DNA from 3 places in the Kosakonia beeri genome. Region 2 is predicted to be linked to each of the others. Evidence: predicted binding sites of a transcription regulator. Region 2 holds the regulator's gene; each other region holds the start of a gene.
What was found. The regulator LexA, encoded in region 2, represses DNA repair genes until DNA is damaged. The targets are predictions, from matches to a motif close to TNCTGTATGTACATACAGNA.

Region 1 (2,275 bases), 1.3 Mb from region 2:
TGCATCAACACATTTCAGGGTTGTCTGATAACGACGTTGCACCATGGCAAATAACTCTTCGTCGTCATTATTTAACACCACACCATCAATCACCCGTTGGGCAAAGAACTTCAAATGGGTAATAAATCGCTGATAGTTCAGACTGTGCTCATCGAGTGGCAGGCTAAAAAAATATTTAACAATATTCTGGAGCTGGTAAATAAGGCGCGTAATTTGCGCGGTTTTACCCATGGTGTCATTCAGCCCGGCGTTAACAATGTGCAGGGCGATGCTACAGGCCTCGCTGTCGGGTAATAACGTGCCTGTGCGTGCCACTATCATCCCCAGAGCCTGGCGGCCAATGCCATATTCTGCGGTATAAAAATGACGAACTTCCCACTCCAGCGGATTGGGCAGCACATCGTTATTTTGGCTACGTTGCAGGGCAAAATGCAGGTGATCGGCCAGCGTGACGTACAGCCCTTCGCTTAATTTGTGTGGCAGTGCATTCCGCGCCAGCGCGACAATATCGTCGGTCAGTTGCAGTATTTCTACCGGCACTTCGCTGACCAGATCTTTAAAGCGAGCGGAGATTTGCGAATCCTGCAGACGAAATATTTTTTCGATGGCTTGCTCGTCGACGACGGCGCCGCTGTGGGTATTAAAACCCAGCCCGCACCCGGTGAGAATAACCTCAAGGCCACGATCATCAATAGCGCTGACAACGTTATTATTTAATATTTGTTTGACCAGCATCGCCAACTCCTGCAAACAAAAACGGGCAAAACATAAATACAGCCGCGGACGGATTTGTCCTCTAAGTCTGCATTTAGGTTTTGCCCGATATTCGGTAACAAGCGTAATGCAGGTAAAAAACTAGCATTGCGTTGATGAATGATCAACGCGTCGGCAGGCGCATTAATGACCCGATATGCCAATTTGTGATCGGCTCTGCGAAAAATATTCTGTATCTGCGACTGGACGGTCGCTTTTAGGTACCCGCTTCCGCCTTGCAAAAACCGTTACCCCCGGCGCGCTAAAAATGCCACAATAATGGCTGTTTATACAGTATTTCAGGTTTCATCATGGCCCTTACCGCCGCGCTAAAAGCGCAGATTGCCGCCTGGTATAAGGCGTTGCAACAACAGATCCCGGACTTTATTCCCCGAGCGCCGCAGCGGCAGATGATTGCTGATGTCGCGAAAACGCTGGCGGGGGATGAGGGGCGGCATCTGGCGATTGAAGCGCCGACCGGTGTGGGGAAAACCCTCTCTTACCTGATTCCTGGTATTGCTATCGCCCGTGAAGAGCAAAAAACGCTGGTGGTCAGCACCGCCAACGTTGCGCTGCAGGACCAAATCTTCAGCAAAGATTTGCCGTTGCTGCGTAAAATTATCCCTGACTTACGTTTTACCGCCGCTTTTGGGCGCGGTCGCTACGTTTGCCCGCGCAATCTGGCCGCGCTGGCGAGTACCGAACCCGATCAACAAGATCTGCTCGCCTTTCTGGATGATGAATTAACGCCGGGCAATAAAGAGGAGCAGAAGCTCTGCGCGGCGCTGAAAGCCGATCTGGATAGCTACAAATGGGACGGTCTGCGTGATCATACGGACAAAGCCGTTACTGACGATATGTGGCGACGCCTCAGCACCGATAAAGCCAGCTGCCTGAACCGTAACTGTCACTACTACCGGGAGTGCCCGTTTTTCGTTGCCCGGCGTGAAATTCAGGAAGCGGAAGTGGTGGTGGCGAACCATGCGCTGGTAATGGCGGCAATGGAGAGCGAAGCGGTGCTGCCGGAGCCAAAAAACCTGCTACTGGTACTGGATGAAGGCCACCATTTACCGGATGTCGCACGTGATGCGCTGGAAATGAGCGCGGAAATCACCGCCGCATGGTATCGGCTGCAGCTCGATCTGTTCAGCAAGCTCATTGCTACCTGTCTGGAACAATTCCGCCCGAAGACCACGCCGCCACTGGCGACACCAGAGCGGCTGAATGCCCACTGTGAAGAGTTATATGAGCTGATTGCTTCGCTGAATAACATACTTAATCTCCTGCTGCCTGCCGGGCAGGAAGCTGAACACCGCTTTGCGATGGGGGAACTGCCGGACGAGGTGATGGCTATTTGCCAGCGTCTGGCGAAACTGACGGAGATGTTGCGGGGCCTGGCAGAGCTGTTCCTGAATGATTTAAGTGAGAAAACGGGCAGTCACGATATCGTGCGCCTGCACCGCGTGATCCTGCAAATGAACCGCGCGCTGGGAATGTTTGAAAGCCAGAGCAAGTTGTGGCG
Region 2 (2,275 bases):
AAGCTGTCGCGACCCAGCCAGGAGACAGCGAAGAATTTCTGAATGCCGTTAAGCATGCGCAACGGCGGATTCACCTCACCTTTTTCACGCCCAGGCGAGCGGCCAAACATCACCGACACAGGCACCATTTGCACATCCAGGTCTGGATGGCTGCGGTGTAAATCCAGATAGTCGTGAAACAGTTTGATGGACTCTTCTTTCGGCGTGTAATAGGTGAATACACGCGGTCCGCCGTGAATGAACACGTAGCGCGGCAGGAGCGCGCCGTCGATTTCCAGCGGTTCCAGCGGGTCTGGCAACTCATGTGCCAGGCATTGTGCGCGGAGTGTCAGTAAGTCCGCCTTAGAGTTGTAAGGCAGCACGTACATGATGGGGCGTGACGTATCGAGACCCAGTTCCTGTGCAGGTTCTGCGGGGATCGATTTACTTTTTACCAGCACGCTTAATGGTAAATTCAGTAATTTGTAGTAAATTCGTGGCCAGCCGGACATAAAGGATGTAAAGCCTCTGGTTAATAGTGCCATTGCGCCGCAAAGAATATCAGAAAGCGCGCATAATTTCTGTTGTACCGCTGCGTGCTTACATAGACATTGACGCTCATTACATAAAAAGGTTCTTTTTCATGGCTAATAATACCACTGGATTAACCCGGATCATTAAAGCTGCCGGTTATTCCTGGAAAGGGGTGCGCGCTGCATGGGTAAATGAAGCGGCGTTTCGCCAGGAAGCGATTGCAGTGACGCTGGCCATTATTATCGCCTGCTGGCTTGATATTGACGCGATCACGCGCGTGTTACTGATTGGTTCGGTTTCTCTGGTGATGATTGTGGAAATCCTGAATAGTGCGATTGAAGCGGTCGTCGATCGAATTGGTACCGAATTCCATGAGCTTTCGGGGCGTGCGAAGGACATGGGCTCTGCCGCCGTGCTGATGTCTATCCTGTTGGCGCTGTTTACCTGGATCTCGTTGCTTTGGTCATATTTTCGATAATGCTTCCGGAATTCGTTAAGAGCCTGGTTTTTTGCTTAAATTTGGTTCCAAAATCGCCTTTAACTGTATATACTCACAGCATCACTGTATATACACCCAGGGGGCGGAATGAAAGCTTTAACGGCCAGGCAGCAAGAGGTGTTCGATCTCATCCGCGAACGCATCAATCAAACCGGTATGCCACCGACGCGTGCGGAAATCGCACAACAATTGGGGTTCCGTTCCCCAAATGCGGCTGAAGAACACCTCAAAGCGCTTGCGCGTAAAGGGGTAATTGAAATAGTTTCCGGCGCATCGCGCGGTCTTCGCCTGCTGCTCGGAGAAGAAGAAGATCAAGGTTTGCCGCTGGTCGGGCGTGTTGCTGCGGGCGAACCGTTACTGGCACAGCAGCATATTGAAGGTCACTATCAGGTTGATCCCTCACTTTTTAAACCGCATGCGGACTTCTTGTTGCGCGTTAGCGGGATGTCGATGAAAGACATTGGCATTATGGATGGCGACCTGTTGGCCGTGCATAAAACGCAGGATGTGCGTAACGGCCAGGTTGTGGTGGCGCGTATTGAAGACGAAGTCACGGTAAAACGCCTCAAAAAACACGGTAACACCGTAGAATTGTTACCGGAAAACAGCGAATTCACCCCAATTGTGGTTGACCTGCGCGATCAAAACTTCACCATTGAAGGTCTGGCGGTCGGTGTCATTCGCAATGGGCAGTGGCTGTAACGCCCCGCTTATGTGCTGCGGTGCTGTTATACGCTCCGCAGCGTAAAACCTTTCTCCCCGACTGATTCCTACACGGCTATGTCATTGTTAAGTGCCTCCGATAAAGCGCTATGGCGACTTGCGCTGCCGATGATCGTCTCCAATATCACTGTCCCGCTGTTGGGGCTGGTGGATACAGCAGTGATCGGTCATCTCGACAGCCCTGTCTATCTTGGCGGTGTGGCGATTGGCGCAACGGCAACCAGTTTTCTGTTTATGCTGCTGTTGTTTCTGCGCATGAGCACGACCGGCCTTACAGCACAGGCGTTTGGTGCCCGTGACACTTCTGCACTGGCCCGCGCACTGATCCAGCCACTGCTGCTGGCTCTGGTCGTCGGTGTGCTAATTGCCATGCTGCGTACGCCGTTAATCGATCTTGCATTGCACATCACTGGTGGCAGTGAGGCTGTACTGGAACAGGCGCGGCGCTTCCTGGAGATCCGGTGGCTAAGCGCGCCGGCATCGCTGGGTAATCTGGTACTGCTGGGGTGGTTGTTAGGCGTGCAGTATGCTCGTGCTCCG
Region 3 (2,275 bases), 110 kb from region 2:
AAAATAACGCTCATAGGCCACCAACGTCATTTTGGCGTCAATTACCACATCTTTACCTTGTGGCAAACGCACAATCACATCGGGCTGCATGCGGGCGCGGTTGTCATTCTCCATGCTGACCTGGGTTTGATATTCGTACCCTTCGCGCAGGCCAGACGCCTCCAGCACGCGGGTCAGCACCACTTCGCCCCAGTTTCCCTGGGTTTTGTTATCGCCTTTTAGTGCCCGGGTCAGGTTGATAGCTTCCTGCGCCATTTGCGCATTCAGCTGTTGCAGGTTGCGGATCTCATGCGCGAGCGTATGACGCTCACGCGCCTCCTGACCAAAGCTGTCCTGTACCTGGCGGCGAAAGCCGTCGAGCTGTTCACGCAGAGGTGTCAGCAGACTATTAAGGCTCTGGCGATTCTGCTCATCGACCCGTCGATTGCTCTGCTCAAAAATACGATTGGCAAGATTTTCAAACTGCTCACTCAGACGCTGCTCACTGCTGTGCATCTGACGCAGTTTCTCTTCTGCATGCAGTTGGGTGGATTCCAGCCGGGTGGTCACTTCGCGCAAGTCGGCTTCCAGCGAGCTGTTAATATGCTGCAAGCTGCGCAACTCGTTATTCAGCAGTTCGCACTCTTCCCGCCAGTGCTCACCCTGGGCTATCTGCTGCCGGGCGGCACTCAGTTCGCTAAAGACATCGCGCTGCTCTGCCAGCAGTTCCGCCTGCTGCTGCGCGCCACGCCAGCTGGCCGCCAGCCAGCCGACCAGTAAGCCCGCCAGCGCAACTGCCGCCATGACGATGATTGAAGTGTCCACCACGCCCCCTGATTACTAATCATTACTGTCGGGGATTGTGCTGTATAAACGTCCAGTTTGGAAGGGGTTTTCCTGCGAAGCGTTACGCAAAAAGAAAAGGCCGAACAGGTCGGCCTTAAAATCATCAGCGCACAGTTACAGGAGACGACGCGCGGCTTCCACAACGATTTTCACCGCATGGCTTTCTGTTTGCTTCATGGTTTCCGCATTCGGGATCTCTTGCTGAGTGCGGTTAACAATCACACCAGCGACCATCCCGGCACGTAACCCCTGGCTGGCACACATCGTCAGCAGCGTGGCGGATTCCATTTCGTAGTTCATCACGCCCATAGATTGCCACTCTTCCATGGATCCTTTGAAGCGGTTCACCACACGGCCAGAGAAGGTGTCGTAGCGCTCCTGGCCCGGGTAGAAGGTATCTGACGATGCCGTAACGCCGATATGTTTCGTTGCGCCAACGGCGTCTGCTGCGGCCACTAATGCGGTTGTACAGGCGAAATCGGCCACAGCCGGGTATTCCATCGGTGCAAAGTGCAGGCTGGCACCATCCAGGCGTACGGAGCCGGTCGTGATCAACACATCACCCACATTGATATGCGGCTGGATAGCGCCAGTAGTGCCTACACGCAAGAAAGTACGAATGCCAAGCTGCGCCAGCTCTTCCACTGCGATAGAGGTTGACGGGCCGCCGATGCCGGTAGAGCAAACAATAACCGGTTTGCCATCCAGTTCGGCACGCCAGCTGGTAAATTCGCGGTGCGATGCCAGTTTGACCGGCTTATCCATCAGCGCGGCGATCTTTTCCACACGCTCAGGATCGCCAGGGACGATAGCCAGCGTAGCCCCTTGTAAATCGTTTTTGGTGAGGCCGAGATGAAAAACATCAGACTTGGACATAACAGACTCCTCTGTGGTCAGTTTTATCGGGAGAGGCAAAAAGCCACTTTACAGAAGGCGCACGCCTAATTTCGTGACTGTCATCACCGCTATTGAAATTCATTGCATACGGTTTCCATTAAATAGTGACACTCATCACATTTTAATGCCACACCTCACGCCTCAGGAGCAAAGATAGTCTACCCCACGGTGATTTACCGCGCCCCTCAGGTCTTCCCGTCTATAGTTATTGAAGCGCTAATAAAGGGTATGGAGAATGCCATGACAACCGATAAACAGCCGGGCTTTGCACCTGCAGCATCACCTCTCGCTTCAACGATTGTACATACGCCGGAAGACGCCTTAATCGCAGGCGAAACGTCAATTCCGACCCAGGGCGACAATATGCCCGCGTTTCATGCCCGCCCAAAAACGGCCAGCGATCCACTGCCCATTGTCATTGTGGTGCAGGAAATTTTTGGTGTACATGAGCATATCCGCGATCTTTGCCGCCGCCTGGCACTGGAGGGCTACCTCGCCATCGCCCCGGAACTCTATTTCCGCCAGGGCGATCCGAATGATTTTGCGGATATCC

Region 1: a site for LexA is predicted at 1,031-1,050, ahead of dinG (ATP-dependent DNA helicase DinG). Genes of this name have one in related genera too.
Region 3: a site for LexA is predicted at 843-862, ahead of rmuC (DNA recombination protein RmuC). Genes of this name have one in related genera too.

What each region holds. Positions count from the first base shown of each region.
Region 1 is NZ_CM135106.1:3,309,828-3,312,102, reverse strand. Features, by position in the region: gene licT (BglG family transcription antiterminator LicT) at 1-735, opposite strand, end outside; gene dinG (ATP-dependent DNA helicase DinG) at 1,065-2,275, shown strand, end outside.
Region 2 is NZ_CM135106.1:4,568,890-4,571,164, reverse strand. Features, by position in the region: gene plsB (glycerol-3-phosphate 1-O-acyltransferase PlsB) at 1-491, opposite strand, end outside; gene ACUY4S_RS21640 (diacylglycerol kinase) at 623-991, shown strand; gene lexA (transcriptional repressor LexA) at 1,100-1,714, shown strand; gene dinF (MATE family efflux transporter DinF) at 1,793-2,275, shown strand, end outside.
Region 3 is NZ_CM135106.1:4,683,723-4,685,997, forward strand. Features, by position in the region: gene rmuC (DNA recombination protein RmuC) at 1-804, opposite strand, end outside; gene udp (uridine phosphorylase) at 940-1,701, opposite strand; gene ACUY4S_RS22155 (dienelactone hydrolase family protein) at 1,963-2,275, shown strand, end outside.